Regions from separate parts of the Paraburkholderia sp. SECH4 genome, predicted to be linked through region 2. Evidence: riboswitches for the same ligand, from Rfam matches in the RefSeq annotation. Region 2 holds a riboswitch; each other region holds the start of a gene.

The links. A riboswitch is a leader RNA that binds a small molecule or an ion and turns the genes downstream of it on or off. The one in region 2 is predicted to bind cobalamin.
Region 1: linked by a shared signal. The riboswitch ahead of M0D67_RS33995 (TonB-dependent receptor) and the one ahead of cobA (uroporphyrinogen-III C-methyltransferase) in region 2 are both predicted to bind cobalamin.
Region 3: linked by a shared signal. The riboswitch ahead of M0D67_RS17140 (oxidoreductase) and the one ahead of cobA (uroporphyrinogen-III C-methyltransferase) in region 2 are both predicted to bind cobalamin.
Region 4: linked by a shared signal. The riboswitch ahead of M0D67_RS07100 (CbtB-domain containing protein) and the one ahead of cobA (uroporphyrinogen-III C-methyltransferase) in region 2 are both predicted to bind cobalamin.

The regions. Positions count from the first base shown of each region.
Region 1 covers NZ_JALOCP010000038.1:11,454-19,220, forward strand. The annotation lists gene lgt (prolipoprotein diacylglyceryl transferase) at 1-260, shown strand, start outside; gene M0D67_RS33970 (SIMPL domain-containing protein) at 361-1,092, opposite strand; gene M0D67_RS33975 (EVE domain-containing protein) at 1,289-1,747, opposite strand; RNA gene ssrS (6S RNA) at 1,839-2,020, opposite strand; gene M0D67_RS33985 (cell division protein ZapA) at 2,114-2,425, opposite strand; gene M0D67_RS33990 (hypothetical protein) at 2,422-2,778, opposite strand; cobalamin riboswitch at 2,986-3,243, shown strand; gene M0D67_RS33995 (TonB-dependent receptor) at 3,334-5,229, shown strand; gene M0D67_RS34000 (iron ABC transporter permease) at 5,257-6,312, shown strand; gene M0D67_RS34005 (ABC transporter ATP-binding protein) at 6,309-7,148, shown strand; gene cobT (nicotinate-nucleotide--dimethylbenzimidazole phosphoribosyltransferase) at 7,186-7,767, shown strand, end outside.
Region 2 covers NZ_JALOCP010000068.1:5,150-12,916, reverse strand. The annotation lists gene M0D67_RS40395 (DUF4136 domain-containing protein) at 1-294, shown strand, start outside; gene bluB (5,6-dimethylbenzimidazole synthase) at 317-976, opposite strand; gene M0D67_RS40385 (cobyrinate a,c-diamide synthase) at 960-2,258, opposite strand; gene cobO (cob(I)yrinic acid a,c-diamide adenosyltransferase) at 2,262-2,864, opposite strand; gene M0D67_RS42205 (cobalamin biosynthesis protein) at 2,861-3,373, opposite strand; partial or broken gene cobA (uroporphyrinogen-III C-methyltransferase) at 3,413-4,129, opposite strand; cobalamin riboswitch at 4,353-4,581, opposite strand; cobalamin riboswitch at 4,661-4,934, shown strand; gene cobW (cobalamin biosynthesis protein CobW) at 5,119-6,222, shown strand; gene cobN (cobaltochelatase subunit CobN) at 6,229-7,767, shown strand, end outside.
Region 3 covers NZ_JALOCP010000011.1:85,072-92,838, forward strand. The annotation lists gene M0D67_RS17120 (AAA family ATPase) at 1-274, shown strand, start outside; gene cobJ (precorrin-3B C(17)-methyltransferase) at 348-2,138, opposite strand; gene M0D67_RS17130 (precorrin-2 C(20)-methyltransferase) at 2,126-2,857, opposite strand; gene M0D67_RS17135 (precorrin-8X methylmutase) at 2,858-3,484, opposite strand; gene M0D67_RS17140 (oxidoreductase) at 3,477-5,087, opposite strand; cobalamin riboswitch at 5,180-5,359, opposite strand; gene cbiE (precorrin-6y C5,15-methyltransferase (decarboxylating) subunit CbiE) at 5,444-6,790, shown strand; gene M0D67_RS17150 (cobalt-precorrin-5B (C(1))-methyltransferase) at 6,790-7,767, shown strand, end outside.
Region 4 covers NZ_JALOCP010000003.1:365,980-373,746, forward strand. The annotation lists gene M0D67_RS07080 (alpha/beta hydrolase) at 77-1,153, shown strand; gene M0D67_RS07085 (MFS transporter) at 1,150-2,508, shown strand; gene M0D67_RS07090 (alpha/beta hydrolase) at 2,552-3,562, shown strand; gene M0D67_RS07095 (histidine phosphatase family protein) at 3,640-4,332, opposite strand; cobalamin riboswitch at 4,387-4,526, shown strand; gene M0D67_RS07100 (CbtB-domain containing protein) at 4,569-4,790, shown strand; gene M0D67_RS07105 (CbtA family protein) at 4,802-5,548, shown strand; gene M0D67_RS07110 (ABC transporter substrate-binding protein) at 5,775-6,959, shown strand; gene M0D67_RS07115 (VOC family protein) at 7,017-7,767, shown strand, end outside.

The DNA of each region.
Region 1 (7,767 bases), on a different contig from region 2:
TGTTCTTCGTGCTGTTCTTCTTCTCACGCAAACCGAAACCGATGGGCGCGATTTCCGCGGTGTTCCTGATCGGCTACGGCCTTGCGCGTTTCACGGTGGAATTCGCGCGTGAGCCGGATGACTTCCTTGGGCTTCTGGCAATGGGTCTCTCAATGGGCCAATGGCTCTCGCTGCCAATGATCCTCGTGGGCATCGGGATACTGGTGTGGTCCTATCGCCGTGCGCGGCGTGAACCGGCGCAGACGGTCGGTGCGAATTGAGCGCTACGTTTTATCGTAGTGAGCTGAGTAGCCAATGGAAAAAAGCCACGGCATGCCGTGGCTTTTTTTCATTGCAGCGGTACTTCTGGCGTAAAACGCGCTACTTCATCTGCACCGAGCCCGACACATTGACTGTTACCGTCGACGTGCCGCCTTCGATCGGCACCGGCGCGGATGCCTTAGCATCGGCACCCATTGCACGTGCGCTCATCATCATCATCGGACGGGGCATGACGCCGTTGTGGCCGACGTTGACTTCACGAATCGAATAGCCGTTGTAGCCGAACGCCTGCGCCGAAGAAGCGGCTTGCTCGCGGAACGACTTGATGGCTTCACCGGTGAGCTTCTGCTCCGCTGCACGCTGCGCTTCAGGCGACAGCGAGAACTGCACGTTGCCGACCTGCATGATCGATGCCATCTGGCCTGCGAGTTTCGACGCCGCGGCGAAGTCGTGCGACTCGAGCACAACTTCAGTACGGCCGCGCCATGCGGAAATGCGGCCGTCACGATCGGTGGACGGGTAGATAGAGAAGGAGCCGGTGCGAGCTGTTACGCCGTTCACGCCCTTGGCTTTTTGCAGCGCTGCGTCGGCGCGTTGGTTCAGCGTGGAGGTGAGCGCGGACGGATCGCTCGCTTCCTGCTCGTAGAACAGCGTGATATCGACGACGTCTTGCGGCACCTCAGCGCTTGCCTGTGCATTCAGCGACAGCACGCCGGCGGGCTGATACTGCGTCACGCCTTGCGCGCGGGCCATGGCCGGCGTCAGTGCGAACGCGGCAGGGGCGGCGCATACGAGAGCGAGAGCGAGTGCACGTGCGGTGTTTTTCGTCATTTTTGGACTCCTTGCTTGAACAGGTTGTGCACGATTGGAGCGAACTCCATGCGATGGCACAACGTTTGCGAGTCCGTTAGGCGCTTGTAACCTGAGCTTGGTTCCCTAATTTGACGTTTGCTCAACGTTTGCTTTCATCCGCGCACAGACTTGCGCGTGAAACAAGCCGCAACGGATCACATGTGCGTATGCAACGTTAAACAAGACGTTTGGTGATGAAGCGCCATTCAGCTTCGGTCACCGGCGTGATCGACAGGCGGTTGCCTTTGACGAGCACACGCATGTCCTTCAATTCCTCATGCTCGCGCAGCGCGGCAAGCGGAATCAACGGGATCTTCTTCTTGAACACCACATCGACGAGTAGCCAGCGCGGCGTTTCCTGCGACGACTTCGGGTCGTAGTAGGGGCTCTTCTTATCGAATTGAGTGGGGTCCGGATACGCGGTGGACGATACCTCCGCGAGCCCCGCAATGCCTGGCTCCGGACAACTCGAGTGATAGAACAGCACACCGTCGCCGACCTGCATCGTGTCGCGCATGAAGTTGCGCGCCTGATAGTTGCGCACGCCAGTCCACGGCAACGTATGGTGCGGTGCCTGGGCAAGATGGTCGATGCTTGCTTCGTCCGGTTCGGACTTCATTAGCCAGTAGCGCATGAATCGAATTGAACGTTAAAGGTTTGATACAGCAAGAAAAATCGAGGCCCAAAGAAAAACGGCACCGAACCGAAGTCCGATGCCGTTTGAATAGGTCCCCGCCTTAGCCGCTAGGCCGGCATCCTGAACCGGGGGTTCAGAATTGGTCGCAGTTAGCAGCACTTCGGGTACATCAGACAGAGTGACGCGCACACCCGTGCTACAAATTTCCACAACCGTGCACATGGCATTGGTTCAAGGAATATATGACCTTGGCGAACCAGGCAGGGAAGTCAAACCGATTGAATTCAAAACGTTTGCATGAATCTTTGCTCATGCACCTCGTTTGAATCCGCAGCCGATCTCAGGACCGGCTACAAGATACTTTTACATGCTGTACTGCTGAATCACAGTACCCAGTTGCTCGTTCATCTGGTGCATTGTACGCCGGATTTCTTCAGCGGGAAATGCTTCTCCGTGCCGCACGCTGCTTTGCAGCTTAAGCAGTTCCGATGCCAGCGACAGCGCGGCCATGACGGCAATGCGATCCGTGCCGCGCACGTTGCTGCTATTGCGGATCTTCGACATCTCGGCGTCGACGCGTGCAACCGCTTCAAGCAGCGCGCCTTCAGTTTCCGGCGAGCAGGCGAGACGATAGGGCACGCCGAGAATCGATACTTCGATCTGCTTGGTGGTCATGCATTTTCTCCATGGCGGGTGACGTCGCTCTCCGCTTCTTCCTCATGCGGCGCGGCCTCGAGCAGATCGAGCTGATTATCAGGCTCGCTGTGCGCGCGGGCCCGCGGCAGTTTTTCGAGGATCGCATTGAGGCGCACCTGTGCGTCGTCGATCTTTGCCGACAGCGCGTCGCGTTCCGCCTGCAGCGCATCGCGCTCCTCGCGCATCAGCGCGAGTTCCGTGCGTGTGGCCTCTGCTTCGGCACGCGTTTGGGCGAGCTGATCTTCGAGCGCGAGCCGCGCTTCATTGTGGCGTTGGCTGATCGTAATCAGCTTGCCGATATTCTGTGAAAGTGTTTCGAGTTCGGTGAGCATCTGCTGCGTCCTCTAAAGACATCGCATTTTAGCGCGGAATGTCGCAGGTTCCGACAATTGTCTCGTTTCGAGACGTAACAACATCGCTTTGTGCCGGCTTTTATCGACCATATGATGAAAAACAACTCATGCATCGGACAATAACCTGCACTTAACAGAACAGTTTGCGCACGGATTAACCATTCTTGACGGACCTGAAGGCCGCTCCTAAACTGGCCGCACTTTGGTGCTCGCGCACGCTTTTCCACAGTGTGCGCAGTTAAACGGGAAGCAGGGCGCGCGCCTCGTCTGAACGCGCTAACCTGCGCTGCCCCCGCAACGGTAAGCGACCGCATTCGTCATGCAGGTCGATCCTGATCGCGTGTTTGAAGCTGAACACGCGAGTGTGCCACTGCGCGTCACGCGTGGGAAGGCGGGATCGATGTGTCGCCAGCCCGAATACCGGCCAGAGGGAGAGGTTCGTTCCCGCGCAAACGTAAAACAACGCGGGCGCCTCGTTACGCATCGGCCCGCGGGGAAGCGGGCCGCGCACGCTATCCACAGGAATGTCATCCCATGCTGTCCCCCATCGCTCGCGCGGCGTTGCTCGCCTTTGCGAGCCTGCCGCTCGTCGTGCATGCGCAAGCTGCTGCTGCTTCTTCGTCGCCGTCTTCTTCTTCTGCCGATACGGGGGCGACCGGTTCGTCACCCGCGGTGTTGTCGCCCGTTGTCGTGACCGCGGAGCGCGGGCCGCAACCGCTCGCCGATGCGATCCCACAGACCACGCTGTTCGATCAGCAGGACATCGCCGATACGACCGCGACCGATTTGCCCGGTCTGCTGCAACTCGCGCCCGGCGCGCAAATTTCGCGCACCGGTGGCCCGGGCTCCACGACGAGTCTGTTTCTGCGCGGCGCGTCGTCGACGCAATCGCTTTTGCTGATCGACGGCGTACGGGTCGACTCCGTGAGCCTGGGCGCGCCGCAACTCGCGCAGATTCCGCTCGACCAGATCGATCACGTCGAAGTGGTGAATGGCAACGTGTCCGCGCTTTACGGCTCCGGCGCAATTGGCGGCGTGGTGCAGGTGTTCACCAAAGACGGCGGCGACCATCCGCCGCGTTTCAATTTTTCGGTGGGCTATGGCAGCTATCACACGCAGACGCAGCAAGCCGGTGTGAACGGCGCGCTGGATAAAGACGGCAACACCACCTTCAGCATTTCGCTCGCGCGCTCGAAAGACGACGGTTTTTCGTCGCTCAATCCGTCACAGGCACCCAACGCGAATCCGAACGCGAACGGCTATCTGAACGAAAGCATCTCGGCTTCGCTGCGTCACAAGTTCAGCGACAAGTGGGACGCGGGCGTCACCTATTTCCAGTCGAACGGCAATAACAGCTACGACAACGCGTACGGTGTGCCGACCGATCTGAACAACCTCTACAGCAAAGTGCGCCAGGTGTCGGTGTTCGCGAACGGCAAACTGACCGACTGGTGGACCACGCACTTCATCGTTTCCGAAGGCGACGACCGCAGCGTGGCGAATACCAACGGCATCTACAACGGCCGCTTCGATACCGACAATCGCCAGTACACGTGGCAAAACGATTTCGCGCTCGCCGCGCAGCAGAAACTGCAGGTCGGCTATGAGCATCTGGACCAGAGCCTCGACTCGGATACGTTCGCCGCTCCCGACCGGCATGTGGATTCGGGCTTTGTCGGCTACACGGGGCGCTTTGGGCGCAATCAGATTCAGGCCAACGTGCGGCGCGATCAGTATTCCGATTTCGGCGGGGCGAACAGTTACTATCTCGGCTACGGTTTCGACATCACCGAGCATTGGAAGGCGACTGCAAGCTATTCGGATTCATTCCGCGCGCCGAGCTTCGACGATCTGTACTATCCGCTCAGCGGCAATCCGTCGATTCAACCGGAGCGCAGCCATTCGATCGAAGCAGCGTTGCAGTACGCGTCGAACGCGCTTGGTGTGATGCGTCTGAGCGCGTTCCAGACGCGTTATTCGAATCTGATCGACTACGAGCAGGTTACGCCCGGCATCTATCTGGCCGAGAACGTCGGCCGTGCGAAGGTGCAGGGGCTCGAAGGATCGTGGAGCGGCCATGTGGGCAAGACGGATGTGCGCGCGTCGGTAACGCTGCAGAATCCCGTCGACCTCGATAGCGATACCGATCTGGTGCGGCGTGCAAGGCGCTTCGCGTCGCTGGCGGTGAATCGCAGCATTGCCGGGTGGCGTGTCGGCGGCGAGTGGATCGTCAGCGGCGCCCGTGAAGATAGCAGCGGCACGCTGGGCGGCTATGGCGGGGTGAATCTGTCGGCGCGCTATAACATCACGAAGGCGTGGTATGTCGCCGCGCAGATCCAGAACCTGTTGAACAAGGACTATGAAACGGCCTACTCGTATAACTCGCCGCGGCGCGGTGCGTATGTCACGGTCGGTTGGCAGCAGCAGTGACGAACGTATTTGCATGAGAACGCGCCGATGAACCGTAGCTCGAGCCCGATGTCCACGACCACGTTGCGCGTGATGAGCGCGAAGCGCGCGGCCGCGATCTGGCTCGTGCTCGCGGCAGTCGCGCTGGTTGTGCTGATGGCGTCGCTCGCGTTGGGCAGCGTGTCGCTCGCGCCAGCGCGCGTGTTGGCGGCGTTGCTGCCGTCGCACGCGTCGCATGTCGAGTCCGGCGATCTTGCCGGTGAGATCGTGCGCACGCTGCGTTTGCCGCGCGCGCTGGCCGGCTTCGCGTGCGGCGCGTTGCTTGCGCTGGCCGGTGCGCTGCTGCAAGTGCTGTTGCGCAACCCGTTGGCCGAACCCTACGTATTAGGCGTCTCCGGCGGCGCGGCGACATTCGCGCTGGTCGCGATGATCGCCGGTTGTGCGTGGTGGATCGTCGATGCCAGCGCGTTCGCCGGCGCCTTCGTGTCGATCCTGCTGGTGCTTGGCCTCGCACGCCGTGAGTTGTGGCGAGGCGAGCCGCAGGATACGTCGCCGCGTTTGCTGCTGACCGGCGCGGTGATCGCGGCCGGCTGGGGCGCCGTCATCACCCTGTTGCTCAACCTTGCGCCGGACAATCGGTTGCGCGGCATGCTGTTCTGGCTGACCGGCGATCTGAACGGCGGCGCGATGCCATGGACGGCGCTCGCCGCGCTCGTCATCGTGCTGGTGGCGATCGTGCCCGCAGCACCGCGTCTGAATGTGCTGCTGCGGGGCGACGCCGCCGCGCAGGCGCTCGGCGTTGCTGTGATGCCGCTGCGCTTGCGCGTGTATCTGGTGGCGTCGCTGGCGGCCGCCGCGGCTGTGACCACGGCCGGCACGATCGGTTTTGTCGGGCTCGTCGTGCCGCATATGCTGCGGCTCGCTTTCGGCAACGATCAGCGCATGCTGCTGCCAGCAGCGGCGCTCGGTGGTGGTGTCGCGGTGATGGGCGCGGACCTGATTGCGCGTACTGTGATCGCACCGGCGCAATTGCCGGTCGGCGTGATCACGTCGATCGTCGGCGTGCCCGTGTTCCTGTGGATGCTGTTGCGCAGGCGCCGATGATGAACGCACACAACGCCCCGCATTCGGCGCTTAGCGCGCAACGCCTGACCTTGCGTGCGGGCATGCGCACCTTGCTCGACGCGTTCACGCATACATTCTACGCAGGCGAGATCTGGTGCGTCGCGGGCCCCAACGGCGCGGGCAAGACGACCTTGCTATCCACGCTCGCCGGTCTGGCGCAGCCGTCGGCGGGTCATGTCGAACTCGACGGCGTGCGTCTCGCCGACTGGCAGCCATTGCCGCTCGCGCAGCGTCGCGCGCTGATGCCGCAAAGCGCTGCGGACGCCTTTAGCGCGAGTGTGCTCGACATCGTGATGCTGAACCGTTTTCCGCATCTGACCGGCTGGGGTTGGGAGGGTGAGGCCGATCGTGCTGCCGCGCATGCCGCGCTGAACGTTTTGGGACTCGCCGCATTCGCCGCGCGCGACGTGCTGTCGCTTTCGGGTGGCGAACGTCAACGCGTTGCTCTCGCAGGAGTGTTGTGCCAGGAAGCGCCGTTATTGCTGCTCGACGAACCGCTCTCGCATCTGGATCTGCACCATCAGATCGACTGTCTCGAAGCGCTGACCGCCTGGACGCGCGAACCTCGGCGTACAGTGATGTTTTCGTGCCACGACCTGAACCTGGCGCGCCGCTTCGCAACACATGCGCTGCTGCTCGACGGCAACGGCGGCGCGTATGCCGGACCGGTGCACGACGTGCTGACGCCCACGCTGACGAGCCGCGCGTTCGGCTATCCGTTGATTCTGATTCGCGACGGCGAGCATGAGGCGCTGATTCCCGCGCCGCGCTCGCGTCACGAATCGCCTGCGGCGCATGACACGCCGGCAGGCTAAGCGCTTTATAAAAACACTCTCTCTTTTAGAAACGTCTATGACTTCTTTGCCAGGTTTGCCGGAATTGACCGAAGTCGAACCGCTCGATCAAACGCTGCGTGCCGAACTGCAACACATCATCGATACCAAGACCAAGCCGCCCGGCAGTCTTGGGCGGCTGGAAACGCTCGCGCGCCAGATGGGGCTGATCCAGCGTACGACACACCCCACGGTCGAACGTCCGGCGATGATCGTGTTCGCCGGTGACCACGGTATTGCGCAGGAAGGCGTGAGTCCGTATCCGCAAGCGGTGACCGCGCAAATGGTCGCTAACTTTCTCACGGGCGGCGCGGCGATCAATGCCTTGAGCCGCGTCTCCGGCGTCGAGCTCGAAGTGGTCAACTCAGGCATTGCGACGCCGCTGCCGTCGACGGAGGGGCTCATCGACATTCCGGTTGCGGCCGGCACGCGCAACTTCGCGCACGAACCCGCCATGACGCACGAACAGGCACTTGCCGCGATGCAAGCGGGCGCGGCTCGTGTGCGGCATCACGCGGCGCTCGGCACCAATGTGATCGGCTTCGGCGAAATGGGCATTGCGAATACGTCGTCGGCCGCGTGTCTGATGAGCCGCTTGTGC
Region 2 (7,767 bases):
CCAGGCGTGTGCGAACGCTCGCCCGAACCGCCGTTTTCGCTATTCGGCGGACGCGCTTATCAGCACGCGCTGACGCTGCGGTTTTTCGAGCAGTCGAGCGGACAGGAAGTCTACAAGGTGAGCGCGGCCAGCAGCGATCGCGATGCCGACCCGCTGCATGCGATGCCGGTGCTGGTGAAAAGCGCGCTGGCAAAATTTCCGTTCGATGCGCCGCCCGACTGGCGCGTGAAACTGCGAACCGATCAGGCGGGCGGCGTGCCGGATGTGGTTTCGGTCAAGCCTGTTCAGCCGTAGCAGTCAGAGGTCTGCGCCCCCGTTATTCCGGCGCTTTGTCGTCTGCCGGCCAGCGATTTTCGAACACGCAATCGGCGAGCGGCATGCGGCTCGCCCAGCGTTCGGTTTCCAGCATCGGCTCGCTATAGAACTGATCGACGTGGCCGAGACACAGGATCGCCACCGGCCGTGCGCCCTCGGGCATATGCAGCAGCGTACGCACCGTGTCGACGTCGAATAGCGACACCCAGCCCATTCCCAGACCTTCCGCCCGTGCGGCCAGCCACATGTTCTGGATCGCGCACGCCACGGAAGCCAGGTCCATTTCCGGCAAGGTGCGGCGTCCGAAGATGTGACGCTCGCGGCCGTCCATCAGCGCCATCACCAGCAGTTCGCCGCATTCCAGCATGCCTTCCACTTTCAGCTTCATGAACTCTTCGCGACGCTTGCCGAGTGCGTCGGCGGTGGCGAGGCGTTCGCTTTCGACGCTCGCGTGCAGCGCCGTGCGCAAAGCCGGGTCGGTAATGCGCGCGATGCGCCATGGCTGCATGAAGCCGACGCTCGGCGCATGATGCGCCGCATCGAGCAGGCGTTGCAGCACGGCAGGGTCAACCGGGTCGCGCACGAAATGGCGCATGTCGCGCCGCTCGTAAATCGCGCGGTAGACGGCTTCGCGTTCGGAATCGTTAAAAGGCTTCGCCATGGAACAGGGCGGCCGTGAAGGCCGGGTTGGAGGGCCAATAAGCATGCATATAGGTTGCCACGATCGAGCCGGCGCGGAATACGGCCTCGCCGGGGGCATCGTTATTTGGCCGGGTGGCTGAACGCAGCGGCGTGAGCGGCGTCGTCAGCTTTGAGTAGTGAAATGTGTGGCCGGTCATTGAACCGTGCAGGCTGTCGATCTGTTGCATGCCGAGCGCGGTGAAGCGCGTTTGCATTGTTGCATGGCCGGGCAGCAGGCCGAGCATCGGCGTTGTGGTGCCGCCCGTGTCGGTCAACTGTTCAAGCAGGTAGAGCATACCGCCGCATTCGGCGACGACCGGTTTGCCTGCTGCAGCATGCGCGAGAATCGTTGCGGCACTGCGCAGATTGCGGGCGAGCAATTCCGCATGCAGTTCGGGATAGCCGCCTGGCAGGTACAGGGCGTCGGCATGCTCCGGCAGCGCTTCATCGGCGAGCGGTGAGAAATAATCGATGTGCGCGCCGAGTGTCGCCAACAGCGTGACGTTGGCCGGATAGATGAACGAGAATGCGGCATCGCGCGCAATGGCGATGCGCTTGCCTTCCAGAAGACGCGGCGGTGCTTCTTCTATAGGCGTGCCGAATTCGACCGGCGGCGGCAATTTGGCCAGCGCGGTTTGCGCGAGCGCATCGGCGGCGCGATCCAGACGTGTGTCAAGATCGTCGATCTCCGCCGCCTGATGCAAGCCGAGATGGCGGTCGGGCAGCTCGATCTCGTCGTTGCCGCTGATGTGCCCGCACCAGCGCAGGTCCGGCGGCAAAGTCTCTTCAAGCATTTGCGCGTGCCTTGGCGAACCGACGCGATTGGCGAGCACGCCGTAAAACGGTACCTCCGGCCTGAATTGCGCAAGGCCGAAAGCGACCGCGCCGAAGGTCTGCGCCATGGCTTTCGCCGAAATCACCGCGAGTACCGGCACGCCGAATGTGGTTGCCAGATCTGCGCTGCTCGGCGTGCCGTCGAACAGACCCATCACGCCTTCGATCAGAATCAGATCCGCTTCGGCGGCCGCCTGCGCGAGCAGATTGCGACAGGCCGACTCACCCACCATCCACAGATCGAGCGACAGGACTGGCGCCCCGCTGGCACGCGCCAGGATCATCGGGTCGAGAAAGTCGGGGCCGGTCTTGAATACGCGCACGCGTCGCCCCTGTCGCCGATGGTAGCGAGCCAGACCCGCGGTAATCGTGGTCTTGCCTTGGCCCGACGCGGGCGCGCTAATGAACAGGGCGGGGCACGCGGACATCGCTCAGAACTCCACGCCACGCTGCGCTTTCACGCCTTGCTCGCGATACGGGTGCTTGACGATGCGCATTTCGGTGACGAGGTCGGCGGCTTCGATCAGCGCGTCCGGCGCGTGACGGCCGGTCACCACCACGTGCAGCATCGCCGCGCGCGCGTTCAGTACCGACAGTACTTCGTCGAGCGGCAGGTATTCGTATTTCAGCACGGTGTTCAGTTCGTCGAGGATCACCATCTGATAGTCGCCGCTTTCGATCATGCGACGTGCTTCGTTCCACCCTTTGCGCGCGGTGGCGATGTCGGCGTCGCGATTCTGCGTGTTCCAGGTGTAGCCGTCGCCCATCGTGACGAAGTCGCAATTGGCGATTGCGCCGAGGAAGTCGCGCTCCGACGTATGCAGCGCGCCCTTGATGAATTGCACGACGCCGAGGCGCATGCCGTGCCCGAGCACGCGCACGGCCATGCCGAACGCTGCGGTGGTTTTGCCTTTGCCGGTGCCGGTATTGACGATAAGCAGACCTTTTTCGACGGTGGCGCTGGCCTGCTTTTTCTCATGGCCCTCGCGCCGGCGTTCGGTCATGCGCTGATGGGATTCGGGATCGGTCTTCATGGGAGGTCCTGTTCTTGAGCGTCGGTGTTTGTGTGTTCGCGGGCGGGGCGGGCGGTGGTCGATGCTATCGCGACTGTGACGCCGGCGTGTACGGTTTTGCGCACGAGTAGCCGTGCGTTGGGGGTGTCGGCTGCAGACGAGGCAACTGGGGTAATTGATCCAACCGATGCATGGGCCGCACCAGGTACGCTGGCTGCACCAGATTCGGCCGCCGCAGCGAGCAAGGCGCACGGCTCACAGACGCCGTCTATGCCGAGATGCTCGCGTGCGGCCGCCGACGGATCGTCCACGGAGATCGCCGCAATTTGCTCGCGGCTGAACAGCTTCAGCGGCAGCGCATGACGTGCGCAGAATTCGAGTAAGCCGGCTTCCTGGGCTTTGACGTCGACCGAGGCGATCGTGCTGATTTCGTCGAATGGATGCGAGCCGAGCGTGGCACGTACAGCCGTTTCGATTTCCTCGGCGGAGCTGTGCAAACGACAACCGATACCGACCGTTAGCGTTTTCATTGCGTGTCCGCGGGGTTCGCTGCCAACATTCACCGCATGCCGCGCCAACGCCAGCGACGCCACACCGCCGATCACCACGATCGCCGGCGAGCCGAGCCCGGCGCGCGAGACCGTATCCGCGAACTCGCCGAGCCGCGCGAGCGCATGCCGTTGCTCGGGGCGCGTAGCCGATTCGATCGCCGCGCACGGCGTATCGGCGCTCATCCCGGCCGCGAGCAACGCGTCGACGATTTCGTTCAGCCGCCGCATGCCCATGTAAATCACCAGCGTCATCCGCGTGGCGACGAGCGCGGCCCAGTCCGGCTCGCCGCTGCCGGCGCCGTGTCCGGTGACGAACACCACACCTTGCGCGTGATCGCGATGCGTCACAGGAATGCCGATTGCCGCGGGCGCCGCAATCCCGGCGGTGATGCCGTTGATCACGTCCACGCGGATGCCCGCGGCATGTAGCGCTTGCTGTTCTTCGCCGCCACGGCCGAACACGAACGGATCGCCGCCTTTCAAACGGGCGACGCTGCGTCCCGCCTGCAGATGTTCGAGCATTTGCGCGACGATGCCGGCCTGCGGCGTCGACGGATGCCCGCCACGTTTGCCGACGTACACGACCAGCGCGTCGGCGCGCGCGAACTGCAGCACGTCGGGGTTCACCAGATCGTCGACCAGGACCACATCGGCTTGCGCCAACGCGCGCGTTGCCTTGAGCGTCATCAGTTCGACATCGCCGGGGCCGGCGCCGATCAGCCAGGCGCGGCTCATTGCGGCGTGCATGGCGTGCGCCATGTCGTGATAAACGGAAACGGATGAGGCTCGATGAGGCCGGAGGCGACGGAAATTGAGGTCATGCGGTGCTACGGATTACGCGCGACGAATAACGCTGCTCGCCGCGTTTCTCACAGGGAAACGCCAACGGCCGCGCGACGTCGTGCTTCAGCGCCTTCACATCCGTCCCTCGCGGATTCCGGCGGCCGGCAGCGTGACGTTCGCTGCCTCCGCGTCTGGCCGGTATCCGGGCTGGCGGCCTCATGCGTTTTGCCTTCCCGTCCGGATTCGTCGGACAGTGGCATCAAAAACGCATGCGCGATGCGAAAGCACCGCAGGTCGCTTACCGTTGCGGGGACAGCACAGGTTGAGCGCAGCGAGCGCGGCCTGTTTCCCGTTTAACTGCACATGCGAACGCATATGCGGGCACCAAACGCGCGCATACGATAGCACACGGCGGGCCGCGCCGGCACTGTGGAAAGGCCTTGCCGCAGCCCGCGGTTCCTTGACGGCACGGGGCGCTCGGCCTACACTCGCACGCACTTTGGTGCTCGCGTGCGCGCTCGTGCGCATGCAGTTAAACGGGAAACAGGGTGCCCACCTGCAATGGACCGGGTCAACCTGTGCTGCCCCCGCAACGGTAAGCGAAAAGCGGTGCGTTCAAGAGCGCCGCGGAGCCGGCTTCGATGTCCACGCGCAAGGCCGCGTCGGCATATAACCACTGGGCGAGAAACCACTCGTCCGGGAAGGGGAAGCGGCGCTTTCGCCAGCCCGGATACCGGCCAGACTACGAAGAACGACCATCGCGGGGATGCGGTGGCGCGTTCATGACCTCATTCTCGTTTTCTGTTTTTCGGTTGCCTCGGCAACGCCGTTGTTCGTCCCCGTGTCTGGTTAATGTCGTGGTTTGGGGCATGTGCCCCGTTTGCCCAACCTGTACACAATGCGCCGGCGTGCACGAGCAGCTCCTACGGATGGACCTCACGATGCAAACTCAAATGCGCAAGATCCCCGTCACCATCGTCACGGGCTTTCTCGGCAGCGGCAAGACCACGCTGCTGCGGCACATTCTTCAGCATGCGGGCGGCAAGCGCATCGCGGTGATCGTCAACGAGTTCGGCGAACTCGGCATCGACGGGGAAATCCTCAAGGGTTGCGGCATCGGCTGCGATGAAAACGGCGTCGAAACCGAAGGGCAACTGTATGAACTCGCGAACGGCTGCCTGTGCTGCACCGTGCAGGAAGAGTTTTTCCCGGTGATGGAAAAGCTGGTGGAGCGCCGCGAGCAGATCGATCATGTATTGATCGAGACGTCCGGCCTCGCATTGCCGAAGCCGCTGGTCCAGGCGTTCAACTGGCCGCAGATCAAGAATAGCTTTACCGTCGACGCGGTCGTTACCGTGGTTGACGGCCCGGCCGCGGCGAGCGGCCAGTTCGCCGACAACCCGGTCGCCGTGGATGCGCAACGCAAGGCCGATCCGAATCTCGATCACGAATCGCCGTTGCACGAATTGTTCGAAGACCAATTGTCGGCGGCCGATCTGGTGATTCTGAACAAAACGGATCTGCTCGACGACGCGCAGCAGGCTTCTGTCGAGGCCACCATCCGCGAAGAAATTCCGCCGCAAGTGAAGATCGTGCGCGCGCAGATGGGTCAACTCGACCTGCATACGCTGCTGGGCCTTGAAGCGGCGTCGGAAGAAACGATTCATCTGCGCCACGACCATCACGGTTCGGCCGAAGACGCCGATCACCATCACGACGAGTTCGATTCGGTGGTGGTGCACGCGAATGTTTCGTCGCGCGAAGCCGTGATCGCCGCGTTGCAGGGCCTCGTCGAAACCAACACGATTTACCGCGTGAAAGGGTTCGCGGCGTTGCCGGGTGCGGCGATGCGCTTGGTGATCCAGGGCGTGGGCCGTCGTTTCGATAGTTATTTCGACCGGCGCTGGCAAGCGGGTGAAACGGGCGCAGAGCAACAAAGCCGCTTCGTGCTGATCGGCGAAGACCTCGACCAGGCCGCGCTGCAACAGGCATTCGACGCTGCGTTGGGCGCCGTCGCGAACAGCGCCCAGCCGCAACAGGCGTAACCTGTCATGCATCTGCTGCGCACTACGCCGGGCGGTTTTGTCGACGATACACAGGGCGTGATCCGGATCGATCAACGGCCCGCCGATATCGTGGTGCTCAGCTCCGCGGATACCACGCTGTCGTTGCTCGCGAGCGTGTTTCCTCGTCTGGGCGCGGGTTTTCCGAGCGTGCGGCTTGCGAACGTCACGTATTTGCGGCAACCGGCTTCGGTCGATTTCTATGTCGAAGACGTGTTGCAGCATGCGCGTGTCGTGGTGGTCGATCATCTCGGCGGCGAGGCGTACTGGCCGTACGGCATCGAACAGGTGGTCGCGCTCGCCGAGCGCAAGCAGCAGACGCTCGCGATGTTCTCCGGCGATCTGCAGGAAGACCCGAATCTCCTCGCGCGCAGCACCGCCGACGCCGATCTGTGTCATCAGCTATGGCGCTATCTGCGTGAAGGCGGCCCGCAGAATGCCGAGGCGTTCCTGCGCTTTCTCGCGTACCGCGCGCTTGGCTGGGGGCGCGAGCCTGCGCTGCCGCGCGCGTTGCCTGCCGCGACGCTCTACCATCCCGAACGCGACACGCCGACCATTGCCGACTGGCAGGCGCGCTGGCGGGAGGGCGCGCCGGTCGCTGCGATTCTGTTCTACAAGGCGCATCTGCAAGCGGCCAACACGGCCGTGTTCGACGCCCTGATCGATGCGCTCGAAGCGCAAGGCCTGAATCCGCTGCCGATCGCGATTACCTCGCTTAAAGACGCGATGAGCCGCGACGTCGTACAGCAGTTGTGCGCGCAACATGATGTCGCGCTGGTGCTGAATACAACCGCATTCGCCGCGTCCGCTATCGATGACCCCGAGCCGCTTGCGCTCGCCGGCGACGCGCCGGTGATGCAGGTGATCCTGAGCGGCGGCAATCGCGAGGATTGGGTCAAGGACAATCAGGGCCTCAACTCGCGCGATATCGCCATGCATATTGCGCTGCCGGAAGTGGACGGCCGCATCATCACGCGGGCGATCAGCTTCAAGGGCCTCGCCTATCGTTGTCCGCATACCGAAGTCGACGTGGTCCGCTACCAACCGGACCTCGAACGCGTCGGCTTTCTGGCCGAATTGAGCCGCCGCTGGTGCCGTCTGCGCACGCTCGATAACGCGGACAAGAAACTTGCGCTGATCCTCGCCAACTATCCGATGAGCGAAGGGCGCATCGGCAATGGCGTAGGGCTCGACACCCCGGCCTCGGTGGTCGGCATTCTGTCCATGTTGCGCGATGAGGGATATCGCGTGGCCGAGCTGCTCGCCGACGGTGACGCGCTGTTGAAGAAGCTGACCGAAGGCGTGACCAACGATCCGGTCGTGCGTGACTTGCGGCCTGCGTTGCAAAGCCTCGCGCTCGACGACTATCTTGTGTACTTCAATGCGTTGCCCGCCGAAGCTCGCAATGCGCTGAACGCGCGTTGGGGCTCACCCGAGCAGGATCCGACACTGCGGCGCGGCCGTTTCATGATCGCGGGCTGGCGTTGCGGGCAGGTGTTCGTTGGGATTCAGCCGTCGCGTTCGCGC
Region 3 (7,767 bases), on a different contig from region 2:
GCTCGATGCGTTGAGCTTCGGGACGCGGGAGCAACTCGGCATTCTGACGCGGCTGGCGTATGCGGATCTTTTGAAGGCGTCAGGCCGTCCCACCTTGCTAATGCTCGACGACGCAGCCGTGCATACCGATGCCACCCGGCGCGATGCGATCAAGCGGGCGTTGATCGATGCGGCTACGCGGCATCAGATTCTGGTATTCACGTGCCATCCGGAGCTTTGGGATGATCTGGGCGTCAGGCAGCGGGCGATTGAGGATTTGAAGGTGGCGGCATAGGGCATCGCGCGGGCGGATGGGGTGCAAATGGAGGCAATGGTGAGGGGGATGGGGCGAAAATAACCCACTGTGCTCACTCATACCACCGCGGCGTGTAAACCCATTCCCCGCCATCGACACCGTTAGCAAACGCGCGTGTCGTCGATGACCCCACGATCACCATCGTGCGCATATCCACATCGGACGAGCGCAGTTCACCGAGCGTGATCGTGCGTAGTGTGCTGCCGGGTCTACCGATATCGCGGCCGAGCACGACTTTCGTCGCGGCAGCGCGATAGTCCCGCACGATGTCCAGCGCTTTATCCAATTGCCACGGCCGTGCGCGAGAGATCGGGTTGTAGAACGCCATCACCAGATCCGCTTCGGCCGCATGCCGAAGGCGCTTTTCGATGATGGTCCACGGTTTCAGATTGTCGGATAACGACAGCATGCAGAAGTCATGGCCTAACGGCGCGCCGGCTTGCGCCGCAGTTGCCATGGCAGCGGACACTCCCGGCACGATGGCGAGTTGGACCGAGCGCCAGTCAGCGTTCGTCGAAGCGCCTTCTTCGAGCGCTTCAAGCACCGCTGCCGCCATCGCAAACACGCCGGGATCGCCCGACGACACCATCACCACTGACCGTCCAGTGCTCGCGAGTTCGAACGCATGGCGCGCCCGCTGCATCTCTTCGCGATTGTCCGTGCCGTGTACGCGTTGGTCGGCACGCAAGGGGCCGGCCATTTTCACGTAGGTTTCGTAGCCGAGAATATCGGTGGCTTCGTTCAGCGCCGTTCGTGCGGCGGGCACCATCAGATCGGCGCTGCCGGGGCCGAGGCCGATCACGGTCAAGCGGCCGCGCGTACGGCCAATCGTGTCCGGGTCGATTGCCAACGCGGCCAACGCGAGTGCAACCCCTGCGTCCGCGTCGTCATGCAAGGTTTGATAAGGCACGCGCAGCGCGGCATGCAGCAAATTGCTCGGCGGCTCGCCGTCCTCCGGGCCCGCCTGGGCAAAACGCAGCGGCACGTTCAGGCTCGCCGCGGCATCGGCGAGCGCCGGGTTTGCCATGTGTTCGGAAGGAACCAGCAATGCCGCGAGCGAGAGTGGTGCAAGACCGTGCGCGTCCAATGCCTCTTGTACCAGCGCGGCGATTCGAGCGCCGGAAGCCGTCTGCGAATCAGCACCGGAATTTGCGCCGAGGTCCGTATCCGTATTGGAATGCGCAGCGGCACTCGGCACGGTCACTGCCGCCACCACACTCCGCGGATGAATCACCAACTCATCATCCCGCCCATCCCACGCACGTGGCGTCACGCGGATCGCGAGACGTGCGGATTCAGAGCGAGGCAATTGCGCGTCATCGAGCCACGGCGCTTCACCCTCGATGCGCGTGCTTTCACCCGCCAGCAGATCAGACACGAAGCGCTTGCCTTGCGCTATATCGGCAAGCGCATAGCCCTCAGGCGGATTGAGCACACACGTTCCAAAGCGCAGTTCGCCACTCGTTGTAATCGCAGGCGACACGTTCAACGCAGCCGCAATCTCGCGAGCCATCACGTTGACTCCCGCAAGTCCACCGAGCAAGGGCACGACCGCACTCCCATCTTCTGCAACGGCCAGCACCGGCGGCTCGACGCCCTTATTCGACAACAAGGGCGCGACGCAACGAATCACGATCCCGGCGGCGCACAACGCGATGATCGGCGTACCGCGCGCATACAGATCACACAGATGCGTGCGGAGTTCCGTGTATGAGACGTCAGCCTCGACTCGGCCCTGCAAGGCATGCACCTGGCAACCGGCATACAACATCTGGATACGCCGTGCGGTCTCCAGCGCGCCCGCACCGAGAATCACGATCGCGGGCGGCGTCAACCTTGCCATTTTTCCCCCGGCACCACGAGCAGCGAAAAATACGGCGAGGCCATCGGGTCGACTTCGTCAAGCGGCACGATGCGCTGATTGCCCATGGTCGCGCGTTCGACATAAAGCGCACGATGCGCGAGTCCCAGTTCGCCGAGCACGCGCCGCACCTTATCGAAATTGCGGCCGAGTTTCATGATGACGGCAGCGTCGGCATCGGCGAGACGCCGCCGCAGTTCGTCTTCAGGCAACACGCCGGAGAGCACCGACAAACTCTGATTGCGATACACCAGCGGCGAGCCGAGTACCGCTGCACCGCCGAGCATCGAGCACACGCCGGGCACGACTTCGGCTTCGAAACGCGCCGCGAGGCGGTCGTGCAAATACATGTACGAGCCGTAGAAAAACGGATCGCCCTCGCAAATCACCGCTACGTCGCGGCCCGCGTCGAGATGGCCGGCGACGACCTCCGCCGCGGTGTCATAGAAGTCGGCGATGATCACTTCATACGAAAGCGGCGGTTCGAGCGCTTCGGTCGTGACGGGATAAACGAGCGGCAGATGCTGTTGAGCGTCATGCAGATGCGCCTCGATGATGCTGAAGGCGTTGCCCTTCTTACCCTTTGCGACGAAATACGCGACCACGGGTGCCGCTTTCAGCAAGCGCAGCGCTTTCAGTGTGATGAGCTCAGGGTCGCCGGGGCCCACGCCCAGTCCGAATAAACGTCCTTGCACCGTCATTTACTCGACCTCCGTCGCCAGTGCGTTCACGGCAGCGGCGGCCATCGCGCTGCCGCCGCGTCGACCGTGAACCACGACGTAGGGCACGCCGCGACTGTCTTCGGCAAGCATCGCTTTCGATTCGGCCGCGCCGACAAAACCGACCGGAAAACCTAGGATCAGTGCGGGTTTTGCTGCGCCGGCATCGAGCATGTCGAGCAAGTGAAAGAGGGCGGTCGGCGCATTGCCGATCACGACGACGCTGCCGGCCAGCCGGGCCCGCCACAATTCGAGCGCAGCCGCCGAGCGCGTATTGCCGAGTTCGCGTGCGAGTGCGGGCACGTCCTGATGCGTCAGCGTGCAAATCACGTCGTTGTTCGCGGGCAGGCGTGCGCGCGTGATGCCTTGCGCCACCATGCCGGCATCGCACAGAATCGGCGCGCCTTGCGCCAGTGCCGTACGGCCCGCGGTGCCTGCGCCTTCGGAAAACTGAAGATCTTCAACGACGTCGACCATGCCGCAGGCATGGATCACGCGCACCGCGAGTTTCTCGAGGTCGGCAGGGATGCGCGACAAGTCGGCCTCCGCACGTATCGTCGCGAAGGATTGGCGATAGATCTCCTGACCGTCGCGAATGTAATCAAGCATCTGAGGGGCTCCGGGCCGGGTATGCCAATGGGGCGAGCATGTCGGCGGCTTGTTCGATCGTAAGTTGGTGCGCGACGCGCGAGCCGAAACCCGGCTGGCCGTCGCGTCGATAAAGGTCGTAGATGCCGGGCGCCGCAGCCAGCAGCGTGTACGGCGCGCAATGTGCGGCAGCGCATGAGCGCGGACAGCCGCTCAGATGGACGTCGACGCCGTCGGGTAAGCGATCTGCTAGCCGTAACGCATCGGCTTTGGTGTCGGCGAGGCTTTTTGCACAGCCTGTGGAACCGGCGCAGGCGATCAGACGTGTCATAGGCTGCGCTGGATCGCATGCGAGGCCTAGCGCGTTCATTTCAGCGAGCACGGTGGGTGCGGCATCGGCTGCGATATCCGGTAGTAACACGCTTTGCCAGGGCGTGATGCGCAGCGTGCCGTTGCCTTGCTGTTGCGAGAGCGTGGCGAGGCCGCGCAAGGTCGTGGCGTCGAGGCGTCCGAGCGGCGGTTGGCCGCCTACGTGCAGCATTCCCACGACTCGCTGTGCGTGCGCGCCGAGTCGCAGCGTGGTATCGGCGGCCGTGGGGCGTAGCCAGTTTGCAAGCGATGTGTCGCGTGACAGTGGGAAATCGACGTACGTTTGAGCGTGCTGCAATAGCGCGTCGACGGGATGCGTGGCGAGCAGGTGACGCATGCGCGTGGCATCTGGGGCGGCCAGATCGAGGAACGTATGCAGCAGCGCGCGGACGAGGTCTGTGACTTGCGCGGGCAGCACTGCGGCGAGAGCGCCTGCGTAATTCGGATGAGGATGGTCAACGGCGCTATGCGAGCCGGTACGCGCGATATGCGGGAAGGCATCGGCATCGGCATCGGCATTGACGTCAACGTCCGCGTTCGCCACAGCAGGCGGACAACCTGCCAATCCAAGCACAAATCGCACACCGTCTTCAGCTTGCGTCGCCGCGAGCCAGACATCATGTGGATGATCGAGTCTGGCAAGACGCTCACCACCATCGAGCAGTAGCGCGAATTTGGGCGATAGCGCCGCGAAACGCGCTTCGGATTGCAGCAACGTGAGCAGTTCGACGCAAAGCGGCCTCGTATCGAACAGCGCAAATGGATCGCGCCCGGCAGTTGGGCTCACCATCACATTGCGCACATCGTCCGCAGCGGACGCCGAAATTGCGGTAGGAGCTTGTCGTGCGGTCGTCGGTCGCGTATTCGAAGCATCCGCTGCGCCGAACCGAGATGCGGTTGAAGTATTTGCCAAGGTCTTTAGCAGCAAGCTGTCAGCATCCACCGCACCGGTCGCCCGAATCGGCCCAAGCCCCGCATCGACCAGCGCCGCGATCAACGCCGCTTCATGCCCGCTTCGCACGCCACGCACCTGCAGATTCGCGCGATTGGTCAGCTCGACCACACCGGCCGCATGCCGCTCGCTGACGTCGGCGATCACCGCGGCCTGCGCCGCGCTCAACTCACCGCCGGGCAATTTGATCCGGCAAATCCCCCCATCGCGCGCCGCGACGATGCGCAGCAGCCCCGGGCACGCCGAGGGCCGCAGCGCGAGGGCCGCATCGGGCAAAGCAGTGGAGGGCGAAGCTTGATTCAAGACGGACACCGGGTTTAGCGTCGCGCGACGGCCCGAGCAAGCCGCAAAGCGGCGATTGCTGCGGCATCGGTACACCCCGCCCGATGTAGGCTGGCACGAACAGTCTGGCCGGCAGGTCTCCTGGCTGGCAGGTCATGGTCCGCCGCGGCCTTCCCGGTCGAACCAGTGGCGCGGAGCGCAGGCGGACTCGCTGCATACAGTTGCGGGGGCAGCCACAGCAACACTGTGTTCCCTCTTCGGCCCCGAAGGGCACCGGCGGCTGTATTATGCCTTTTTTCGAACAGCACAACGAGGCTGGACGCTTTGATCGGCGTGGCACAGCGCATTATTTGAAGATACAGAATGAGGATGGATGCATGCCGGCGTGGCTGACCGTGGTGGGCATAGGCGATGACGGCTTCGCCGGCTTGGGGAGGCCCGCGCGGCGTGCTTTGCTGGAAGCGTCGGTGGTTTATGGCGGCGAACGTCATCTGGCGATGCTGCCCGCACGCCTCGCCGCGCGCCGTGAGGCATGGCCCAGGCCGTTCGATCTCGCGCCTTTGCTGGCCGAGCGTACGGGGTCGGTGTGTGTGCTGGCGAGTGGGGATCCGATGCTGTTCGGCGTCGGCGCGACCCTCGCGCGGCAGTTGCCGGCAGGCGAGTTGCGGGTATTGCCGGCGCCGTCGTCGTTGTCGCTGGCGGCCGCGCGGCTTGGCTGGCCGTTGCAGGACGTCGCCACGGTTTCGCTGGTGGGAAGGCCATTGCCGACGCTGAATGCTCATCTGCACGACGGCGCGCGCGTCTTCGTGCTGAGTGCCGATGGGCGCACGCCCGCCGCGCTGGCCGAACTGCTGAATGCGCGCGGTTTCGGCGCGACCCGGATGACCGTGCTGGAACATTTGGGCGGCGATCTGGAGCGGTGTATCGATGGCCGTGCGGACCAGTGGTCTGCGGGCGAAGTGGCAGCGTTGAACCTGATCGCGCTTGAATGCCGTGCAACGGAAGGCGCCCCGCGTTTGCCGCTGACCGTCGGCTTGCCCGACGACGCCTTTCGCCACGACGGTCAGTTGACCAAGCGCGACGTCCGCGCGATCACGCTGGCACGCCTCGCGCCGACGCCCGGCGAATTGCTATGGGACGTGGGCGCGGGCAGCGGCTCGATCGGCATCGAATGGATGCGCGCGCACCCGACCTGCCGCGCGATTGCGATCGAAGGGCACGCGGAGCGGCAGCGGTTCATCGAGCACAATCGCGATGCGTTGGGCGTGCCGGGTCTGCAACTGGTGGCTGGCCGCGCGCCTGATGCGCTGGAAGGATTGGCTGTGCCGGATGCCGTGTTCATCGGCGGTGGCGTGACGGTGCCGGGCGTGCTCGACGCGTGCTGGGCGCGTCTGCGCGACGGCGGACGTCTGGTTGCCAATGCCGTGACCTTGCAAGGCGAGGCCGCGCTGGCAGCGTGGCGTGAGCAACACGGTGGCACGTTGACCCGCATTGCGCTGGCCGACGCACAGCCGCTTGGCGGCTTCGATACGTGGCGCCAGGCGCTGCCGATCACGCTGCTGGAGGTCACGAAGCTGGCTGACGGCGCCGACGGCACGTTCCGTGCGAGCGGCGCGAACAGCACGAGCAATACGAGCAGCACGAACGCCGCTAGTGGCATCAATGCCGCCATTTGCACATCCGGCACCTCAGCCACCCCCGCAGACTCACCACCCCACCCGTAATGCGCGAAGAGACGCCCGAACAACCCGCGCCGCTGCGTAGCGGCTACACGACCGGCAGTTGCGCCACCGCGACGTCGCTCGCGGCCGCGCGTCTGTTGCTCGCGGGTATCGTCAGCGAGGTCGCGGAGATCGTGTTGCCGAAGGGCCAGCATGTGCCGATGCCGCTGGTGTTCTGCCGCCTGACCGCCGACGGCGCGGAAGCGGGCACGGTGAAAGACGCTGGCGACGACCCCGACGTGACACACGGCGCGATCGTATTCGCCCGCGTGCGACTGCTTGCCGAACCGGGTGTGATCTTCCGCGCAGGGCCAGGCGTTGGCACCGTGACGCGCGCCGGCCTCACGCTGCCCGTCGGCGAACCAGCGATCAATCCGGTCCCGCGCAAGATGATGACCGAGCATCTGACCGAGCTCGCGGCGGAACATGGGTACGGCGGCGGCTTCGAAGTGACGATCGGCGTCGAAGGCGGCGAAGCACTTGCACTGAAAACGATGAACCCGCGCCTCGGCATTCTCGGCGGCTTGTCGATTCTCGGCACTACCGGCATCGTCCGGCCGTTCTCGTGCTCGGCCTATATCGCATCGATTCATCAGGGCATCGACGTCGCGCGGGCGAACGGTTACCTGCATCTCGCGGCCTGCACCGGCAACGCAAGCGAAGACGCGATGCGCGCGCATTACGGTCTGCCGGACATCGCGCTGATCGAAATGGGCGACTTCGTCGGCGCGGTGCTCAAGCATATGAAGCGTGCGCCGGTCGAGCGCTTGAGCGTGTGCGGCGGCTTCGGCAAACTCAGCAAACTGGCGGCCGGGCATCTCGATCTGCATAGCCGCAATTCGAGCATCGATCTGGAACGGCTTGCGACCTGGGCTGCGGAGTATGGCGCCGACGACGCGTTGCAGGCGGCGATCCTCGCCGCCAATACGAGTCAGCAGGCGGTCGCGTTGGCTCACGCGCGGCAGGTACCACTCGGCGAT
Region 4 (7,767 bases), on a different contig from region 2:
GTTTTCGAACTTTTCAACGACGGATCTGACGATGCACCGCGTTCAAGACAGTGCACGGTGATCAGGAGCAAGCTGCATGACATTGAATTTTTCAAGACGTCTGGCGATGGGGTGTGCGGCAGTGGGTACCGCCATGCTGACAATGCTCACGCAACCGGCATTCGCGGTGCATGCCTACGAGTCGCATCTGAAGCCGGTGGCGACGATCTCGGATACACGGTTCGTGATCGACACGCCGCAAGGGCGAGCTGAATTTCCGCTGTACCTGTCGAAAGACTGGAACGTCGCGCAACCGCAGGTAACGCGCGCGGTGATCGTGATTCACGGCAAATTGCGCAACGCGGACGTGTACTTCCGTACGGCACAGAATGCACGCGACGCCGCCCACGCGGATCTCGACAGCACGCTTCTGATCGCGCCGCAATTCCTTGCCACGCTCGACGTGCGCGTGCATGACGAACCGGCCGATCTGCTGCGCTGGACCGGCGACGCGTGGATGGGTGGCGAAGCGGCGCGGGCGCCGCTGCCCGTCAGTTCGTACGCGGTGCTGGACGCAATCGTTACGCGTCTCGCGGATCGCAAGCTGTTTCCGAATCTGCGGCACGTCGTGTTCGCCGGGCATTCAGGCGGGGGGCAGGTCGTGCAGCGTTACGCGGTGGCGGCGCATAACATCGACGTGCTGGCGAACGAAGGCATCGATGTGCGCTACGTGGTGGCGAGCCCGTCGACGTATGCGTATTTCGATGCACAACGGCCGACCGAGCAAGGTGTATCGGCGCCGTTCGATGCCGCGCAATGCGCCGATTTCAATCAATGGAAATACGGCATGGACAATCGGCCGCCATACCTCGACGACCGCTCGCCCGCACAACTCGAAGCGACTTATGCGTCGCGCCGTATTGACTACCTGGTCGGCGGCGCGGACGACGATCCGCAGCAAAGCGCGCTCGATAGAAGCTGTGCCGCCGAAGCGCAAGGTCCGCAGCGCGTTGCGCGTGCGGAGGCGTATTACCGGTACATCCAGTCGCGTCATCCGGAAGGGCTGAAGCAGAGTTTTCATGTCGTGCCAGGTGTGGGTCACAACGGCGCGCGCATGCTGACGTCGGTCTGCGCATTGTCGGCAATGTTCGACACCCAAGGATGCGAGCAATGAGTGGGGCGAGCGTGAATCAGCGTGACGGTGCGGCGTCCACCGCGGAGGCATCGAACGGACTGAGCCCGCCGATGGTGCGGCGCGCGATCTTTGCCTCGGTGCTCGGCAACGGACTCGAGTGGTTCGATTTTCTGATCTACGGCTACTTCGCGAAGATCATCGCGCTGGTGTTCTTTCCCGGCGGCAGTGGCTTCGTGTCGATCATGCTGACGCTCGCCACGTTCGCCGTCGGCTTTATCGTGCGACCGATCGGCGGCATTCTGTTCGGTATCTACGCGGACCGGGCGGGGCGGCGCAAAGCGCTTTCGCTGCTGATCATTTCGATGGCGGCGAGCACGCTGTTGATGGGCCTCACGCCGGGTTATGCCAGCATCGGCATCGCGGCGCCGTTGCTCGTGGTGCTCGCGCGGCTGTTGCAAGGGCTCTCGGTGGGCGGGCAGTTCGCGACGGCCTCGGCGATGCTGGTCGAGTATGCGCCGTCGCACAAGAAGATGTTCTACGGCAGCTTCAATATGTCCGCGCAGGCGTTCGCGTTGCTGCTTTCGTCAGGCGTCGGTTATCTGCTGACCACGCAGCTCACGCATGAGCAACTGGTGGCATGGGGTTGGCGCCTGCCGTTTCTGTTCGGCGCGTTGGCGGGGCCGTTTGGTTTCTACATCCGGCATCGCGTGGCGGAATCGCCGGAGTTCGAGCGCTTGCTCGATCAAAAGGATAAGCCGCCACGTGTGACGGTGCGCCAGTTCTTCCGCGATAACGGCGACGCGGCGATCTGCGCGATGGGCGTGATCATCATCGGCGCGGCGACCAATTATGTGTGGCACTCGTATCTGTCGGTGTATGTCGAGCGGCAATTGCATCTGCCGCTGTCCACCGCGCTGCTCGGCGCGTTCGTGTCGGGCGTGCTGAATCTGTTCCTGTTTCCGCTGTCCGGCAAGCTTGCCGATCGTTACGGCGCGTACCGGCTGTTCTATCCGATCGTAATCACGTGGATGGTCTGCGTATATCCGCTTTATCACTTCGTCGTGACGAATCCCACGCCGGGGCATCTGTTCATCGCGCAGATGGTCGCGACGGTGTTCCTCGCCGCCATGTCCGGTTCGCACCCCGGCATGCTCGCGACGCTGTTTCCGGTGCGTAGCCGTTCGGCGGGCGTAGCGCTGTCGTACAACATTGCGGTGACGCTGTTCGGCGGCATGGCGCCGCTCACCATCACCGCCTTGACGCATCTGACCGGCAGCAGTTTGACGCCGGCGTTCTACCTGATTTTTGCCGGTTGCGTGTCGCTCGCGATGGTGTATTTCACGCGTTCGGGACGTGAGCCGGGCGGTGCAACGGCGAAGTTCGTCACGCGCTAACCGCCTCTAGCCAGACTGATTAGATGACCCACGAGCTTATTGCATGACCCAGCCTTTGATCACAGATGACGAACGCGCGCCGAATGAACGTCCGGTCGCTGTCGTCGGCAGCCGGCATCTGAGTGTCGCGACGCCTGCGGGCAGCGGCACCGTGCCGGTGTTCGCGAACGGCGACTGGCTTGCGCCGACGCGTGACGTCAAGCGCGCCGTGATTCTGATTCACGGACGCCTGCGCAACGCGGACACGTACTTCCATCTGGCGGAGCGCGCGTGCGCACTTGCTGGTGGCGATGCAGCCGATACGCTGCTGATCGTGCCGCAATTCCTCGCGAGTGCCGACGTTAGCGCGCATGTGTTGCCGTCATCCACGCTGCACTGGGATTGGACTGGCTGGATGGGCGGCGACAACGCCGAAGGTCCGGCGCCGCTCAGTTCGTTCGATGTGCTCGACGCCATCCTGCAGACGCTGGCGTCGCGCGAGCAGTTTGCGTCGCTAACCGAGGTGGTGATCGCCGGGCATTCGGGTGGTGGCCAGGTGGTGCAGCGCTATGCCGTGGTGACGCGAGGTGAGGCGCCGCTCGTCGCGCGCGGAATCGCGCTGCGCTATGTGGTCGCGAATCCTTCGTCGTATGTGTACTTCGATGCGATGCGGCCGACCGCGTCCGGTGCATTCGCGGCGTTCGATGCGGCGGCGTGTCCGTCGTTCAATCGCTGGAAGTATGGGCTCGAAGAGTTGCCGGCCTATGCTTCTAGTGGCGGGGAGGCGGGCTCTGCTGATGCGCTTGAATCGCGCTATGCGCGTCGTGACGTCACCGTGCTGCTCGGCGGCGCGGATTGCGATCCGCAGCATTCGGCTCTCGACCGTTCATGCGCCGCGCAGACTCAAGGCGAGCATCGGCTGGGGCGCGGACTGGCTTACGCGCGCTATATGGCGTCGCGGCATCCGGAAGGGGCGGCGAAGCATCGTACGTTTGTGATCGACGGCGTTGGGCACGATGCGAAGGGGATTTTTGCATCGGTGCAGGGGCTGGCGGCGTTGTTCGGCAAGGCATGAACCGTGCTACCGCCATAAGGCCACCTTTCAAAGGACTGTGCCGACATGAACAAGACCGCGACTCCTCGCGGCCGCCGTTATTGCGACGCCGGCCACCATGTCCAGCCGCGTCGCGAGCGTCGCAACTCGACCATCGAGAGCGGCGCGATCTCGATGCGCGGAAACACGGCTGGCGACGCGCCGAGCGCATGAACAATGGCGGCCCGGATCACTGGCGCGTGCGTGACGGCGACCACGTTTTGCGTGGTGCTCGGGATGACGCTCGTTTTTTCGCGTAACGTACGATTCCTTGCCTCGTTCGCTCCATCATTTGATGCACGGTCTGTTGCGCGGGTCACGTCCTCGCTCCACGCATCGTTTAACGCATCGAGCCACTGTCCCACCCGCTTCACGAGTTGACTGAACGACTCGCCGCCGTGCGCGGCTGCGTCGGGATCATGTGTCCACGCGGCGATGTCGTGCGGTGCTTCGACTGCGAGATCGGCAAGGCGGCGGCCATGCCACAGGCCGTAGTTCATGTCTGCCAGTCCCTCGTCGACCGATGCACCCTGGCTCAGAGCCGCGGCACCGAGCCCCAAGGCCGACGCCGTGTCGCGCGCACAAACGGCCGGGCTGACGAAAACCGCCGCGTCGTCCGGAATCGACAGGCGCGCTCGTGCGGCGGCTGCTTCGGCGAGGCCGCGTGCGTCGAGCGGGTCGTCGGCGGGGAAGCGGCCCGCACGCATCGCCGCGGTCGATGCGTGGCTGATCAGTAACAGCCGTGTGTCCATTCAGTTGATTTCCATAAAGACCGGACTAAAGCGGGACGCCGCGTACATGCTTTGTATTGCCGGGAGGCAAAGTTTAGCGCGTAGAATAGCGTCACTGCGAAGCACGGAAGCCGGTGAGAGCCCGGCGCGGTCGCGCCACTGTAATCGGCATTCATGAGCCGAAAGCCAGACCTGAGCTTCGCACCATCCCTCTTCAATCGACTATCGGGGCGCGTTACCCCCAGGAGATGTCCATTATGACCAACGCTGTTTTCGATTCCACGACACAGCCTGTCGCCCAACCCACGCCGATTCCGCTGCGTGAATTGCTGCCTTGGGTCGTGTTTGGCGGCTTGCTGCTGTTGCTCGCGCTGTATTTCGTTGGTGCGGAACAGGGTGCCACGTCGCTGGTGCCTGGCATGTATGTGCATGAATTCGTGCACGACGGCCGCCATCTGCTCGGCTTTCCCTGCCACTAACGGAGTCGAACATGGTTGGTAAATTGTTGGTACGCGGGATGCTTGCAGGCATCGCCGCGGGATTGCTCACGTTCGGCTTCGCGAGATTGGTGGGCGAACCGCAGGTCGATCAGGCGATTTCCTTCGAGGAAAAGGCCGACGCCGCCAAAGGCGAAGCGCCCGAACCCGAACTGGTGAGCCGCGGCACCCAGGCGGGCCTGGGATTGTTGACTGGCGTGGTCACGTACGGCGCCGCGTTCGGTGGCCTGTTCTCGCTGGTGTTCGCGTATGCGTATGGCCGCGTCGGCGCGCTGAGTGCGCGCGCGTTGTCCGCATGGCTCGCGCTTGGCGCGTTTATTGCGCTGGTGATCGTTCCGAACATCAAGTACCCGGCGAATCCCCCTTCGGTGGGCGACCCCGAGACGATCGGGACGCGGACCGGCTTGTTCTTCCTGATGATCGCGATCTCGCTGGCCGCAATGGTGTTCTCGCTGAAGGTTCGGCGCCGCGCGGCGCTGAAGCTGGGCGCGTGGAATGGCTCGATTGTGGCGGGCCTGGTGTTCGTCGTGATCATTGCTGCCGTGCAACTGTCGATGCCGACGATCAACGAAGTGCCGGCGGCTTTCCCGGCGGTGCTGCTGTGGAAGTTCCGCGTCGCGGCCATCGGCATGCAGGTGGTTATGTGGACGACAGTTGGGCTGCTGTTCGGCGCCCTCGTCGAGCGAAGCAAATTGCTGGCTCCCGCGAGCCGCAGCGCCGCGAAGTCCGCTTACCTTTGATGTGAATGGCGTGACCGCGCGAGCCGCGGTCACGCCGGCGTGCAGCGCGAGAGAAACCAAATACATCAAGTACTTGGCGCGTTTGCAGGAATGTTATCCACAGGCTTGCGAACATTTTCTGTGGACAAGTTCCATGGCCGCATAACGTTATGCGAATCGCTTGGTTGCCCGAAGCCGGGGCAAATCCGACACTCACTCCAATCTCAAGCAAACCGAGCCTGGAGCCATGTCGAATACATCAAACCTGCGCCCATCATGGGCCACTCGCATCACGACACTTCTGCTGCTGGCCGCATCGGCAATAACGACGACAACGGCAATCGCAGCGCCACCTTCGGGCGATCCGATCCTGATAGGCGTCAGCGGCCCGCTGACCGGACAGAACGCTCAGTACGGCGCGCAATGGAAAGCCGGCTTCGATCTTGCATTGGATGAGATCAACAGCCACAACGGCATCAACGGCCGCCCGCTGAACTACGTCTTCGAGGACAGCCAGAGCGACCCGCGCCAGTCCATCACGATCGCGCAGAAATTCGTCAACGACCCGCGCATCCTGATCGAACTCGGCGACTTCTCGAGTCCCGCTTCGATGGCGGCGTCGCCGATTTATCAGCATGCCGGCCTCGTGCAACTCGGTTTCACCAACTCGCATCCTGACTTCACCAAAGGCGGCGACTACATCTGGAGCCCGTCAGTCAGCCAGGCCGACGCGCAGCCGTTGCTTGCCGACCTCGCCGTGAAAACGCTCGGCCTCAAGCGCATCGCCGTGCTCTATCTGAACACCGACTGGGGACGCACCAGCAAGGACGTCTTCGTCAAAGCCGCCAACGAACGCGGTGCGCAAGTCGTGGCGGCCGAGGGCTATCAGTCGGCCGAGAAAGATTTCCGCGCGACGCTGGTGCGCGTGAGCGCTACGAATCCGGATGGCATCGTGTTGATCTCGTACTACTCCGACGGCGCGCAGATCGCCCGCCAGGCGCGCACAAGCGGTATCAACCTGCCGATCGCCGCAGCCAGTTCCGTGTATTCGCCGAAATTCCTCGAACTCGGCGGTGAGGCCGTCAACGGCGTGGCGACCAACACCAGCTTCTTCCCCGGTGAATCCGGGCCTGAAGTGCAAAGCTTCGTTAAACGCTTCGAGGCGAAATACCACCGCGAGCCGGACGCGTTCAACGCTTATGCGTATGACGCCGTCATCATCGCCGCCTATGCGTTGCGCGCCGGCGGTCCCGACCGCAAAGCTGTGCGCGATGCGCTGCCGAAGCTGCACGACATTCCGAGCGTCGTGTTCGGCAAGGCCAATTTCGATCCGGCGACGCGTCGTGTGATCGGCGTGAAAAACATCAACGTGGTGGTGAAGAACGACAAGTGGGCGTTGCTTGAGAGTAAGGCGACGGTTGCCCAGAAGTAGGTATTTCGCTGTATGTCGAACGCTCCGATCATTCACAACATTCACGACTTTTGTGCCATGAGCCTTTTACTCGACCACATTGTGATTCGCGTCCACGACCTGACGCAGACCATTGAAGATTTCACGGCGCTCGGTTTCACCGTGCAGCAAGGCGGTACACATGCCGATGGCGTGACGCATAACGCGCTGATCGGTTTCGCCGATGGCAGTTACATCGAGCTGATCGCTTTCTTGCAGGCGGCGCCGCAGCGTCGCTGGTGGGATGTGGGGCAGCGTCATGGCGATGGATTTGTTGATTACGCGTTGTTGCCGTCGAGCGTGGCTGCTGTGATTGACGCCGCGCATGGGCGGGGCTTGCAATACGACGGGCCACAGGCAGGTGGGCGCGTCCGCCCGGACGGCGCGCGGCTCGAGTGGCAGACCGGCCGCCCGCAAACCAGCGACTTGCCATTCCTGTGCGGGGATATCACGCCGCGTGATCTGCGTGTGGCTGAAGGCGCGGTGCGTGAACATGCGAACGGTGTGCGAGGGGTGGCGAGCTTGACGGTCGCTGTGGAGGATTTGAAGGCGAGTTTGCAGCGGTATCGGGCGTTGCTTGGTTTTGCGGACGCGCGGACGGTGGCTTTGCCGGGACTTGGGGCAGCGTCGGCGACGGTGTCGATTGGCGATGCGTCGGTTGTGTTGCTGAGCCCCGTGCATGTCGATGCCGCGAGTGTTACCCCCGAAGGCGCGGCGTTGCGCCGGCAACTCGCCACGCGTGGGGAAGGGGTGTTGGGTGTCGCTTTGCGCGCTGATGGTAAAGCGGAGT